3 regions of the Bacillus luti genome follow, and region 1 is predicted to be linked to each of the others. Evidence: riboswitches for the same ligand, from Rfam matches in the RefSeq annotation. Region 1 holds a riboswitch; each other region holds the start of a gene.
What was found. Region 1 has a riboswitch for S-adenosylmethionine ahead of EUC40_RS18795 (Na+/H+ antiporter NhaC family protein). Riboswitches for the same ligand answer to the same signal wherever they lie in the genome.

Region 1 (4,950 bases):
TGGTGATATTTTCATCCGATTAATTAAAATGATCGTTGTACCGATTGTTGTAGCAAGTATTGTTGTTGGGGTTGCTGGTGTTGGCGATGTTAAAAAATTAGGCCGACTAGGCGGAAAAACAATTATTTACTTTGAAATTATTACAACAATTGCAATTATTGTCGGTCTATTGATTGCGAATATTTTCCAACCAGGAAAAGGCGTAAATATGGAGCAGTTAACAAAGACAGATATTTCAAAATATACACATACGACAGAGCAAGTACAAAGTCATTCATTTGCAGATACATTTGTAAATATTGTTCCAACGAACATTATGAAGTCATTAGCTGACGGAGATATGCTTGCTATTATCTTCTTCTCTGTATTATTTGGTTTAGGTGTAGCGGCAATTGGTGAAAGAGGAAGACCAGTTCTTCAATTTTTCCAAGGTGTAGCTGATGCAATGTTTTACGTAACAAACCAAGTTATGAAATTTGCACCATTTGGTGTGTTTGCACTAATTGGAGTTACAGTTTCTACATTTGGTCTTTCTTCATTAATTCCATTAGGGAAATTATTAATTGTAGTATACGGAGCAATGATTTTCTTCGTTGTAGTCGTATTAGGACTTACGGCGAAAATATTTGGAATTAACATTTTCCAATTCTTTAAGATTTTAAAAGACGAACTGATCTTAGCATACTCTACAGCAAGTTCAGAAACAGTTTTACCGAAAATCATGGAGAAAATGGAAAAGTTCGGTTGTCCGAAAGCAATTACATCTTTCGTTATTCCGACAGGTTATTCATTTAACTTAGATGGATCAACTTTATATCAAGCAATTGCAGCTCTTTTCTTAGCGCAAATGTACGGTATTGATTTATCTATTACGCAACAAATTACATTATTACTTGTATTAATGGTTACATCAAAAGGTATCGCGGGTGTACCGGGCGTATCATTCGTTGTATTACTAGCAACACTTGGTACAGTAGGTATTCCAGCTGAAGGTTTAGCATTTATTGCAGGTATTGACCGTATTTTAGATATGGCTCGTACAGCAGTTAACGTTGTAGGTAACTCTTTAGCAGCTGTAGTTATGTCTAAGTGGGAAGGTCAATATGACGCTGAAAAAGGACAAGCTTATTTAAAAGAGATTTCTGAAAAGGGTCAAGCGGCTTAATTATAATATGAACAAGCCCTCACATAATATGTGGGGGCTTTTCTATATATAGAAGAGGAGCGGACGTAATGAAACGTAAATATGGGGATGGTTCTTCGTGGAAACGACTAATAGAGAAGGATTATATAGTGAAGCAAGTAGAAGAGGGTATGTTAGGAATACTGGACATACAGAAGGTGAGAGAACCGAGTTGTAAAGAATACGCAGGTAAAGAAATTTGTATTGCAGGGGATAAGTATACGTGGATTCAGTATTTCATAAATGGGAAGAACTTTGCCATAACAGCTATGCTAGATGATCAAAAAACATTAGTGCAATATTATATTGACGTAGCGAAAGAATATGAAATAGACGAGCGTGGTTTACCTTATTTTGATGATTTATATTTAGATGTAGTATTGTTACCGAATGGTGAGATCTATGTATTGGATGAAGACGAGTTAGAGGATGCTTATAAAATTGGTGATATTACAAAGGAAGAATATGAGTTAGCTTGGCATACAACAAAATGGATAATAGCAGCTATAAAAAATAATGAATTTTATTGGATTTCAATATTGGATGAAGAAATTGAAAAGTGGAAATGATTGCTGTATTCGCGTTTTTGTATAATTACCAAAAAAATCTATACAAAAAATAATTGACTTTTGTTTTGTAAGCGAGTAAAGTTAGGAAAGAAATTATTATTAAAAAATAAATACGAAACCTTCTTATAAAGAGAGGCGGAGGGACTGGCCCTACGATGCCTCGGCAGCGGACTCGATTTCAGAGTGCTGTGCCAAATCCAGCAAGCATGTGCTTGAAAGATGAGAAGAGTGTTTCTTATAGATGTATAAGACCTCTTCTCATTGGAAGAGGTCTTTTGTTATTCATTAGAAAAAAGGTTGAAACTAGGGAGAGATGGTACTTTGAAAGAAACGAGAGGAAATGGTGTAGCTTTATTACCGCTTGGGATATTTTTGGCGCTATTTATTGGTTCTGGAATTATTACAGGTGATTTCTATAAATTGCCGATACTTGTAGCGATTTCAATTGCTGTAGGAATCGCTTTAGCGATGAATCGTAAAGAAAGCTTTAATGTGAAAGTAGAGCGCTTTGCTAAAGGTGCAGGAAATCCAGATATTATGATTATGGTATTAATTTTTGTACTTGCAGGTGCGTTTTCTGAAACAGCTAAAGGAATGGGCGGAGTAGATTCAACTGTTAATTTAGCGTTATCTATTTTGCCACCAGGATTTATCGTAGCTGGAATTTTTATTATTGGGGCATTTATTTCATTAGCGATGGGAACTTCGATGGGAACCATTGCAGCGTTAGCACCAATTGCTGTAGGTATTAGTGGGCAAACTGATATCTCAATTGCACTTACGATGGCGACCGTTGTTGGCGGTGCGATGTTTGGTGATAATTTATCGTTTATTTCAGATACAACAATCGCAGCTGTTCGTTCACAAGGAACAGAAATGAAAGATAAGTTTAAGACGAACTTTTTAATTGTATTACCGGCTGCGATTATTACGATTGTACTATTAGTAATCATCACTTTAGGAAGCGATACGCAAGTTAAAGCTCATAGTTTTGACTGGATAAAGATTTTACCGTATGCAGGAGTACTTATTACAGCGTTACTTGGCTGGAATGTACTTATTGTGTTAACAGGTGGAACTGTACTATCTGGTGCTATCGGCCTTATAGATGGAAGTTACACGTTAGAGAGTTTCTTTAAAAGTGTAACGACAGGAATGGGCGGTATGATGGAGTTAGTATTACTTGCTATTTTAATTGGTGGTATGGTCGAACTGATTCAATATAATGGTGGTATTCAATATTTAATGAATCTTTTAACACGTAACATTCGCTCAAAAAAAGGTGCAGAGTTCGGTATTGCTGGCTTAGTGAGTATGACGAATATGTGTACAGCGAATAATACGATTTCTATTATCTTTACAGGGCCGCTTGCGAAAAACATTGCAGATCAATACGAAATTGATCCACGTAAATCAGCGAGTGTATTAGATCTCTTTTCTTGTTGTGTGCAAGGCTTAATTCCGTACGGTGCTCAAATGTTAACTGCGGCAGGATTTGCTGCGTTATCTCCGATTGAATTGTTACCATATGCATTTTATCCAATTTTAGTAGGGGTATGCGGGATTGTTTCGATTTTGATTGGATTTCCAAGATTTTCGAAAGTAGCTGAGAAAAAAGAGTATCATAAAACAGCTTAATTTAATATGAAAGTTACCGTTATGTATTGAAAACGCGCAGAGAATATTCTCTGCGCGTTTTTTTTTATGTAAAGGGCTGAATTCAACTCAGTCTTAAGTCTGAGTCAAAAACGGTTCTTAAGCTCGTTATGGAAAGATGAAAAAATAGTTAAGATAAGAGTATCAAATCGAAGGGAGGCAAGCACAAGATGAAACAATTTCTAGCGTTTATCGCGGCCGGTATTTTGGCTCTAATTGCTCTTGGTAGTCTTGCTGGTATTGTAGGATTCGCAATCGGAGCAGGAGTTGTGTACTGGAGCTACAAATCATTTGTGCGAGCACAATCATTTTTTGGAAAGTTAGCTTGGGGTATTGTCGGTTTAATCGGCTTGTCAATTGCCCTATCACATTCACCAGCATTAATCGGTATCGCTGCTTTAATAGTTTTATACTATGGATACCGTGAGTGGAAAAAAGAAAAAGATGTAGTTGTTGACGCTGCTCCAGAAAGTTCTAAACCATATAGCAACTTTGAAGATGAGTGGAACAAGTTAATGAAAAACTAAAACAATAAACCAAATCATAAATAAAGTAGAAGAGAGGAAGATTTATAATGAAACAATCTTTATTCGGACGTGTACGCGATGCAATTTTAGCTGATTTTCATAACGTGTTAGATGAGAAGGAAAGAAAAAATCCAATTGCTATGTTAAACCAATATTTACGCGATAGTGAGCGTGAAATAACAAAAATTGAGAAGTTAATTCAGCGTCATAAAACATTAAAATCTAACTTCGCTCGTGAGCTTGAGCAAGCACGCTATTTCGTTAATAAAAGATCAAAGCAAGCTGTTATTGCTCAAGAAGCAGGCGAATTACAATTGCACGAGCGTGCGTTAGAAGAGGTAGCTTATTATGAAGGGCAAGTAACTCGATTAGAAGAAATGTATGCAGGTGTTGTAGAGCAAATTGATGAATTAGAGCGCCGTCTTTCTGAAATGAAAAATAAATTAAAAGAAATGCACGCAAAGCGTATGGAACTAATGGCTCGTGAAAATATGGCACATGCAAATCGTCGTATGAATACAGCGATGCATAAAATGGATGAGAATAATCCGTTCTTACGATTTGAAGAAATTGAAGATCATATTCGCGACTTAGAAACTCGTATGAATGATGAGCATGAACGTGACACATTTGATATGAAAATTGCAAAGCTTGAGCGTGAAATGAAAGAAAAAAGTGAAGTGTCGTTAACGAAGGAAGTAACAAAATAATTGTAGTATATTATAAAACAGGCTTATGATATAGTGATAGGAGAAAAGGTGTTGGAAAGCAATGCCTTTTCTTCTATGTATATGTAACGAAGAGGGGAGGAGCTGAAATGAAAAAGCACTTTTCAAAAACGCAATTAATGGGGATGCTCCTCATCATATTTGGATTCGGTCTTTTTCTTGATATGATACTTGGACATTTTGAACCAGGTGGTTTAATTTTTGCATTTATTATGATTATGTTTGGAAGGCATTATCGTAAGAAAAATCGTTATGTTAGGGGAAATGTATTTTTATTTGTTGGCGGC
Region 2 (4,950 bases), 1.1 Mb from region 1:
TACTATCGCTCGGTCTGCATATTCTAACGCTAGATTCATATCGTGCGTGATAAAAATAAATGAGATTCCTTTTTTAGCTAGGTTTTTAATAAACGACATGAACTGTTTATAATGATAATAATCTTGTCCAGCCGTCGGTTCATCTAATATGATGAGTTTTGGATTTGTTGTTAGTACAGTTGCAATAGTTAATCTCTTCTTTTGTCCGTAGCTTAATGCCTGAATTGGCCAATTACGAAATGGATATAAACCACAAATTTTTAACGCTTCTTCAGCTCTATTCTTAATTTCTTCCTTTGAAAATTTTTTTATTTTTAATGTAAATACAACTTCTTCTAAAACAGTCGGTTGCGTAATCATGTGATTTGGATTTTGCATTACATAACATATACTCTCCCCACGTTTACGAATAGACCAAGAATTAATAGTTACTCCATCTAACAAAATTTCTCCACCTTTTATTTTGTTTATTCCAATAAGGCTATTGGCTAATGTAGATTTCCCAGCTCCATTCTGGCCCAAAAGTGTTGCAATTTCTCCTTCATATATTGAAAAATTGACATTTTTTAATACGCTTTGATTATTAGGATACGCAAATGACAAATTTTTCACTTTAAACACTTCTTTATTTTTAGTAGTATCCATTACAAAAGTTTGCTTTTTCACCCACTCTTTTATAATGCCACTAATCCTTTCCTTTTGAAGATTTTCAAGTGGATATAGTAAGCCATTTTTACTATCGTAATGTAATTTCTTTAATGCTTCGATGTAAATAGGCTCTCTTAAGCTGATACGCGGTAATATATGTGACGCTAAAATCTCTTCTGGTGTTCCTATCGCGACAACTTCACCTTCATCAATTAAAATAATTTTATCTAAATCCAAATTTAAAATTTCTTCTATTCGATGTTCAATAATTACAATTGTTTTCTTATATTGCCTATGTATATCTTTAATAAGTTCAATCGTATGTAAGCTGCTTAGCGGATCTAAGTTTGCTAACGGTTCATCGAACAATAATATATCCGCATTTGTTGTTAGCAGACCTGCTAGAGAAACAGTTTGCTTTTGGCCTCCTGATAATTCATGTGGACTTTGTTTATGAGTACTATGCATCTTCACCTTTCTTAATGAATCCGAAACGATCTTTTTCATATCATCTTGATGTACACATTCATTTTCTAAATAAAATGCTACATCTTCTTCTACTGTCAAACCAATAAATTGAGCGTCTTGATCTTGCAAAATTGTTCCTACATGTTTACTCTGTTCAAAAATACTGCCTTTCCTCGGATCTTTACCAGCAATTGAAATGTTTCCTGTACTAATCCCTTCATATGAAAATGGGATTAGCCCATTAATACAATGAGCTAATGTTGATTTTCCTGAACCGCTTCGTCCAGCAATTAATACTTTTTCCCCAGGATATATATGAAAAGTAATGTCTTTTAATGTAGGCTGTGCAGCATGCCCGTATTGAAAGGTAAATTGTTCAAAAGAAATAATCGGTCGCATATTAACATCCCTACTTTTCAATTTTTAAATGTGTATGTCTCTTATTCGATTTAGCTAAGCCAATTGTAATTGGTAATCCAAGAACTAAAAATACAAGAACATCAGATATAGTCGCCCCTAGTACTTGTATAACAATTTTGTCAAACGGTTCTCCCATCACAACAATATCGAAGGCTCCAGCAAATATAATAGCAATGACAATACCAATTAACCCAGTAATGGCTAAATAAGAAATATCTCCCTTATTATATGTCCCGTTTTTCACACTAAAGCCAACTCTTTTTTGAATGAGCCCCATTGCAAAGCCGATAATGCCTGAACTAATAACCCATCCCCACCAAATACCGAATCCGGCGATTGTATCTGTTACGGTATGACCAATTAGTCCTATTAACAGTCCAGCAACGGGACCAAATAAAGCTCCAAAAACAGTTAAAATGGCTAATCCAGGTTTAATAAATGTATTCGGTGCAATAGTGAATCCCCAAAGTCCTAATATGCCATATAAGGCAGCTCCAATCCCAATTGCTACTACTAACTTTGTCGTTAATTTATTCATTACAATTCCCCTCTCATATTAGTCAGCTTTAATTACTCTATATTTATTTTGAAAATGAATTATGCATCGACACTCCCTTTCTGTACAACAAAAAATGACCTCTTGCATAAGAGGTCATTTTCTTTCACGTTCAAGAATCCTCTTATCTTTCAAAAAACACATCGTGTCCTCTGCGGAATTAGCACCTTCCTATGAATTTACATAGGGGTTGCTGAGGTTTCATAGGGCCGTTCCCTCCACCTCTCTGGATAAGTATTAATTTGTAATTCGTATTATGGCACTAAGAAGTATAAATTTCAACACTTTTCTAATTATTTTTATTTTTTGTTTAACAGTACGTTTAAATCATTGTATTCTTATCGGAATTATGAAATAATAAATTCAAAGTTGTTACAGGAGGAATGTATGATGAAAGTAATTGGTTTAATTGGTGGACTAAGTTGGGAATCTACATCACTATACTACAAACATATTAATACACTTACACTTTCTCAATATGATCAAAATGCGAAGCTTGTTCTATATAGTATGGACTTTGGTGAAGTAACTACTTTATTACAAAACCACCAATATGAAGAAGTGAAAAATGAATTAGTCGCAGTTGCAAAAAAGGTTGAAAAATCAGGAGCTGAATGTTTATTGATATGTTCAAATACGGTCCATTTATTTGCTGAAGAAGTAGAAAATGCAATCTCCATACCGCTTCTTCACATTGGTGATGTAAGTGCTAAAGAAATGGTAGAACAAAATATAAAGCGTATCGGACTATTGGGTACGAAACAAACGATGGAACAAGATTTCTATACATCACGACTAGCAAGTTATAACATTGAGACAATTATCCCTGATGACAAAGAAAGAGCATTTATCCATCATGTCATATTAAATGAATTAAGTAGAGGAATTATTTCAGAAACATCAAAAGAAAAGCTATTACAAATTACAAACTCATTAGTTCAAAATGGTGCGGAAGGTATACTACTCGGTTGTACTGAAATACCTTTGCTCATTTCCCAGAACGATCTAACAGTTCCTGTATTTGATACTGCTTTTTTACATGCAAATACTGCTGTGCAGTTCGCTAGATAATACAAGCATATAGGTGTGATCTCTATGTTTTATATTGTCCAAACTATTAATTTAATTATGGATCCATGACTGCAATTACTATATTACAAAATTAACATTAACAATCTTAATACACTTGCTACATTATGTTTATAAATAATCGATATCAATAAAAAAGCATCTACACAAGTAGATGCTTAGATGTGATAAGGAGTGTTCTGTGAGGTTAGGATAAGCTTTTCAGCTTGTCCTATGCTATCAATATATGATTTATTTTATAAAACGTGAATAGTTAATAGAATTATTTTATGCCTCTTTTCTAATTTATTCCTATATTAAAACGTCCCTAGTTTCTATACATACTAGAGACGATTCACATTTTTTAATTCTCTACTTTTGTCACTTCCCCAGTTAATCGCTTACTTTTCAATTCAAAATAAGCATCTAAAACTTCTTTACCAATATCAGAGTTAATACCAGATTTATCATTTATAACCCACGGTACAACAATAGAAAATGCTACTTCTGGATCATCATATGGGGCATATCCTGCTAATGTTAAGTTATAACATTCTCTACGATCCCCTTTCTCATTTCGCCCAATATCACTTTCTCCACCGTATACCGTTTGTGCGGTCCCTGTTTTACCAGCTGGTTTATACGGTGCTTTTTGGAACGCTCTTACTCCCGTTCCATCCCCTTCTTGGAATACCTTTCTAAATCCTTCTTTTACTTGATTTATATACTCCTCTTTCATATCTACTTTATTTAAAACGACTGGTTCTATTGAATGCATCACTTTACCAACTTCATCTTTTTGAACGGTTTGTTCTCTAATCTCTTGAACAATTTGCGGTTTCATTCGATAACCGCCATTTGCGATAGTTGAAATATATTGTGCAAGCTGAAGTGGTGTATACGTATCATATTGTCCAATCGAATAATCTAATAAGAAACCAGGCTGATTATCTTTTCTTCCAATTTGTCCCGTAGTTTCATTCGGCAAATCAATACCAGTTTGTACGCCTAGTCCAAATTGCCTGAAATAATACCTCATTTTATCAAAGTATTCTTGTTTAATATCTAGTGAACTATTTTTCACATAATCCACGCCGGCAATTTTTAATGCAATATTAAACATATAAACGTTTGAAGAAACTTGTAACGCTCTTTGATCGTCTATATTTCCAAACTCTTTCCAAGACTTCTTCTCCTTAGTACCTTTAAACTTCATAGGTGCATCATAAAAATGTGTTCCTGGAGTTATAGCATTTGTTTCAAACCCTGTTAACACTGTCGCACCTTTAACAGTTGATCCAAGCTCATATGAACTTGTCATCGTACCTAAAGCATAATCTTCCACCTCCATTTTTCCATCTTTTTCCACGATCTTTTTCCCAGCCATTGATAATACTTGGCCGTTTTTCGGATTCATCATTACAACGAAAGCGCGGTCTAACATCGATTCTGAACCTTTATATGCCTTTAATATTTTCTCTATGCTCTCTTCCACTTTTTTCTGTAATTCCATATCTATCGTTAAAGTTAAATTCTTTCCGCTTTTCCCTTCCGAAACCGTTTCTGTTCTTGTCGTATTACCCTGTTTATCGGCAATGCTTCTTATTTCTTTTTTCGTACCGTGAAGTACATCTTCGTATTGCTGCTCGATATAACTTTTGCCGACTCTATCATTTCGGCTATAATCACGCACCAAATAATAATCTAATCGTTCACTTGGTAATCCTTCATCGGCATTAGAAACATTTCCAAGAACGGATCGGAATAATCCATCATTGACATAGAATCTC
Region 3 (4,950 bases), 2.6 Mb from region 1:
ACCGGTAATTTTACTTTTGATAAAAATTGGCGGAGTGCATCTTCTGACTGCAAAGTAAATGATAAGACCGCTCCAGCTGACGTTGCTTGTGATTGCTGAATATCAAAACCAAGATGTGTTTGTAATCCTGGATAATAGACATTTTTAACTTTAGCGTGCTCTTGTAAATAATGTGCAATTTTATTGGCATTTGCAGCGGAATGTTCGAGACGTACATGCAATGTTTTTAGACCGCGAAGCACGAGAGAACAATCTTGTGGTCCTAAAATAGCACCGAATGCATTTTGTAAAAAACCAAGTTTTTGAGCGAGTTCGGCATCTTTTACAACCGCTAATCCGGCAGTAACATCACTATGACCAGCAATAAACTTTGTGGCACTATGAAGAACGACATCAGCGCCAAGGTCAAGTGGCTTCTGAAATAATGGTGTTAAAAATGTATTATCAACAAAAGTAAGAGCGCCAATAGATTTTGCGAGTTTAGAAACCTCGCGAATATCTGTCACTTTTAAAAGTGGGTTGGAAGGTGTTTCTACATAAAAGAGCTTCGTATTCGGTTTAATATTCTGCTTTATTTCTTCTAGATTGGTCATATCAACAAAGGTATGTGAAACACCGTATCGAGAGAGCACTTCAGTTATAATTCGGTAAGTGCCTCCATATACGTCTTCTGAAATAAGTACATGATCGCCTTGTGAAAGGAGGAGAAATGCAGTAGAAATTGCCGCAATGCCGGATGCAAAGGCGAATCCCTTTGTTCCGCTTTCTAGTAAAGCGATAATATCTTCAAGAGCTTCACGAGTTGGATTCCCGGATCGGCTATAGTCATATTTTCCAAATGTATCTACATCAAATTGGTGGAATGTTGATGTATTATAGATGGGAACGTTAACAGCTCCTGTTTGCGGGTCATGTTTATATTGGTTGTGCAGTAAGAGTGTATCTATAGAATAACTCATATTCTTACACCTTCTTTTACAAGTTTAATGGCTTGCTTTAAGTCTTGAATTAAATCGTTACTATTTTCAATACCGACGGAGAATCGAAGAAGACGATTGCACACACCGTTTGCTGTTCTGATTTCTTCAGGAATATCAGCATGTGTTTGTGTTGCTGGATATGTCATTAAACTTTCCACACCACCAAGACTTTCAGCAAATGTAATTAAGGATAAAGATTGTAAGAATGGATTAACCCAGGCTTCATCTTTAAGACGAAATGAAATCATACCGCCTCTTCCTGGATAAAATACATCTGTCACACCATCTTCATTGTTTAAATAAGCAACAACAGCTTTCGCATTTTCTTCATGTTGTCTCATGCGAAGCGCTAACGTTTTCATACCGCGAATTAATAGCCATGAGTCAAATGGGCTTAAGACAGCACCAGAGGCATTATGATAATGAGCGATTTCCTCACAAAGTTCCTTTCCTTTTGCAACGACAAGTCCGCTTAGTACATCGTTATGCCCACCTAAATATTTCGTTGCACTATGAAGTACGATGTCGGCACCTTCCGTTAATGGTTGCTGTATATACGGCGTGTAGAAGGTGTTGTCTACAATAAGGAGTAGTCCATGCCTTTTCGCTACAGTTGCGACAGCGGCAATATCAGTAACTTGCATTAATGGATTAGTTGGAGTTTCTATGAAAATAGCCTTCGTTTCAGTGGTGATAGCTTTTTCGATTTGTTTAATAGATTGTGTATTTACGTATCTACATCGAACATTCCACTTTTTTTCGTGCTCAGAGAATAATCGATAAGTGCCCCCGTATAAATCTTCGGATACAATAAGTTCGTCTCCAGAGCGGAATAAAGAAAGGACGAGGAGAACAGCAGCCATCCCTGAACTACAGGCATAACCTTGTTCGCCATATTCTAAGTCCGCGATTGCCTGTTCTAAAAGACCACGAGTTGGGTTACCAGTTCGTGAGTAGTCAAAACCAGTAGATTGACCAATCCCCTCGTGACGATAAGCGGTTGAGAAATAAACAGGTGGATTAACGGTTCCTGTTGTAGTTTCGCTACGATTTCCGATTTGTGCTAGTTTTGTTTCGATAGTTGACATGTAAAAATTCCTCCTTTTTAAATTAACAATTAAGTGAATATAAAGTGAAACTTTAATCAGTGAGGGATTCATCCCCACTGATTATCAGCCCTCACCGATCGGGCTTTTACGGGCAGTTCGATTCCAAGCTAACTTCTTTGTTCCAGCTGAATTTTGAGGTGGGAATCTTACTGCCCTCAAATAGCGGGGTAAAATAAAAAAAGCCTTCTAAGAAGAAGGCTTTCGGTTTGAATAGAGTCTTCTTCTCATCTGTCAAATCGTTCACAATTTGCTGGAATTAGCACCTTATTAACAAATGTTAATGGTTGCTGAGGCGTCATAGGGCCAGTCCCTCTACCTCTCTAGATAAGAAAGTTCGTATGAAATTTTATTATGGTTTTAACTTTACAACAAAAGATAATTGAATTGCAACTTTATTTTAAATAATTTTTATTTTTCCGCAAGTGTCATTGACTTTTGCATTTGTGCATGCTAAATTTATTAAAAAATTAACAAACATTGTTAAAAGGGGAACGCATTTCCTTTTAGCTACATAAATAAAATATATAGACAAACTCTTATTGAGAGCGGTGGAGGGAAAGGCCCTGTGAAACCCGGCAACCTTCAAACAATATGTTTGAAACGGTGCTAATACCTGCAAAACGAATGTTTTGCATAATAAGAGGAGGATCGATTATGTCCCCCTCTTCAAAGTGAAGAGGGGGTTTTTATATTGATAGAAATGAGGGAGATTCGTGAAATTACTAGATTTATTATCAAAAGGAACTGTAATAGGTGATGGTGCAGTTGGAACGTTATTGCATTCACATGGTTTGCAAAGTAGTTTTGAAGAATTGAATATATCAGATCCAGATTTAATTATATCGATTCATAAGCAATATGTAGCTGCTGGGGCAGATGTAATTCAAACAAATACGTACGGTGCAAATGAAGCGAAATTACGTATGTATGGTTTAGAAAATCAAGTTACTGAAATTAATAGAGCGGCAGTAAAACTGGCGAAAGCATCTGTAACAGAAAGAAATGCAATTTTAGGAACAATTGGTGGTATGAAACATATCGGAGCTGTTACAACGACCGATATGGAAAGGGAGTTTATGCTACTTGAGCAGGCAGGTGCTTTACTAGAGGAACAGGTTGATGGACTGCTATTAGAGACTTTCTATGATGAGTTTGAATTACTTCATGCTGTTAAGGTGTTACGAAAACAAACGAATATTCCCATTGTAGCTCAATTAGCGTTACATGAGGCAGGTACGACTCAAAATGGAAATGATGTAAATGAAATATTAAAACAGATTTTAGATTATGGTGCAAATGTTGTTGGATTGAATTGCCAACTAGGACCACTTCATATGACAGAAGCCTTGAAAATGATATCGATCCCTCAAAATGGTTACTTGTCAGCATATCCGAATGCAGGTCTTCCAAATTATGTGGAGGGGCGTTACGTATATGAGGGAAGTCCAGCTTATTTTGAAGCAATGGCACCGAAATTTATTGAGCAAGGTGTTCGGTTATTGGGTGGTTGTTGTGGTACGACTCCAGAACATATTGAAAGTATGAAGCGTGCTACTCTAAATGTTACACCTGTAATAGAAAAGGACACGATTCAAAGACCGAAAGTAGTTCATACACACGAGAAACGTTCGAAAGCCCACGTTACTCTAGCAGAGAAGGCAAAGAAACAAACGACAGTTGTAGTGGAATTAGATCCACCGAAAACGCTAGACACACAGCGGTTTTTTGAAGGGGCAAGAGCGCTGAAAAGAGCTGGAGCGGACGCTATTACTCTAGCAGATAATTCGTTAGCGTCGCCTCGCGTTTCGAATATGGCGATGGGTGCATTATTAACGAAGCATGATATTCCAGTATTGACGCATTTAACGTGTAGAGACCACAACGTCATTGGACTACAATCTCACTTACTAGGTTTATCGGCGTTAGGTATGGAAGAAGTGCTAGCTTTAACTGGTGATCCAGCACGTGTTGGTGATTTTCCAGGTGCCACTTCTGTATATGATTTGTCCTCTATTGAGCTCATTAAAATGATTAAAGAAATGAACGATGGACGTTCTATTTTAGGGAAATCAATTGGTCCAGCGACAAGGTTCTCGGTCGGAGGTGCGTTTAATCCGCATGTAAGGCATTTAAAAGCGGCAGTAAAACGAATGGAACGAAAAATAGATGCTGGAGCAGAATACTTTTTAACGCAGCCGATTTATGATGTTGCTTTAATTAAAGAAGTATATGAAGCGACAAAGCATTTGGAACAGCCTATTTTTATTGGAATTATGCCGTTAGTAAGTAAGCGGAATGCAGATTTTCTGCATTTTGAAGTGCCTGGTATTACTCTCCCAGAAGAGATAAGACAAAGAATGGATGGACATGAAACGAAAGAGGAAGCAATTGAGGAAGGAATCCGTATTTCACAAGAACTAATCGATGCGGCGATGAAATATTTTAACGGCATCTATCTTATTACACCATTTCTAAAATATGAAATTACAGAACATCTTGTTAAATATGTGAGAGAAAAGCAAGAAGTGAAAGAAGGTATTAATTGATGAAATGTATAGAAGAAAAATTACAAAATAACATCTTAATATTAGATGGTGCAATGGGGACAATGATCCAACAAGAGGACTTAACTGCGGAAGATTTCGGGGGAGAAGAGTACGAAGGTTGTAATGAATATTTAGTAGAAACAAGACCAGATGTTATTTTAAAGATTCATAAAGCCTATATTGAAGCTGGAGCTGACATCATTGAAACAAATACATTTGGTGCGACGAACATTGTATTAAGTGATTATGAGTTATCTCATTTAGATGAAGAGTTAAATGAAAAAGCAGCAATCTTGGCGAAGCAAGTTGTTATAG

Region 2: another riboswitch for S-adenosylmethionine. It lies ahead of EUC40_RS13585 (ECF-type riboflavin transporter substrate-binding protein); the one in region 1 lies ahead of EUC40_RS18795 (Na+/H+ antiporter NhaC family protein).
Region 3: another riboswitch for S-adenosylmethionine. It lies ahead of EUC40_RS05790 (bifunctional homocysteine S-methyltransferase/methylenetetrahydrofolate reductase); the one in region 1 lies ahead of EUC40_RS18795 (Na+/H+ antiporter NhaC family protein).

The regions. Positions count from the first base shown of each region.
Region 1 is NZ_CP040336.1:3,707,922-3,712,871, reverse strand. It holds gene gltP (glutamate/aspartate:proton symporter GltP) at 1-1,165, shown strand, start outside; gene EUC40_RS18800 (ribonuclease FAU-1 family protein) at 1,234-1,752, shown strand; SAM riboswitch class I at 1,873-1,978, shown strand; gene EUC40_RS18795 (Na+/H+ antiporter NhaC family protein) at 2,074-3,390, shown strand; gene EUC40_RS18790 (lmo0954 family membrane protein) at 3,579-3,935, shown strand; gene EUC40_RS18785 (PspA/IM30 family protein) at 3,983-4,645, shown strand; gene liaF (cell wall-active antibiotics response protein LiaF) at 4,753-4,950, shown strand, end outside.
Region 2 is NZ_CP040336.1:2,645,318-2,650,267, forward strand. It holds gene EUC40_RS13580 (ABC transporter ATP-binding protein) at 1-1,515, opposite strand, end outside; gene EUC40_RS13585 (ECF-type riboflavin transporter substrate-binding protein) at 1,526-2,074, opposite strand; SAM riboswitch class I at 2,214-2,329, opposite strand; gene EUC40_RS13590 (aspartate/glutamate racemase family protein) at 2,480-3,163, shown strand; gene EUC40_RS13595 (peptidoglycan D,D-transpeptidase FtsI family protein) at 3,525-4,950, opposite strand, start outside.
Region 3 is NZ_CP040336.1:1,121,285-1,126,234, forward strand. It holds gene metC (cystathionine beta-lyase) at 1-959, opposite strand, end outside; gene metI (cystathionine gamma-synthase/O-acetylhomoserine thiolyase) at 956-2,068, opposite strand; SAM riboswitch class I at 2,311-2,420, opposite strand; SAM riboswitch class I at 2,623-2,732, shown strand; gene EUC40_RS05790 (bifunctional homocysteine S-methyltransferase/methylenetetrahydrofolate reductase) at 2,803-4,635, shown strand; gene metH (methionine synthase) at 4,635-4,950, shown strand, end outside.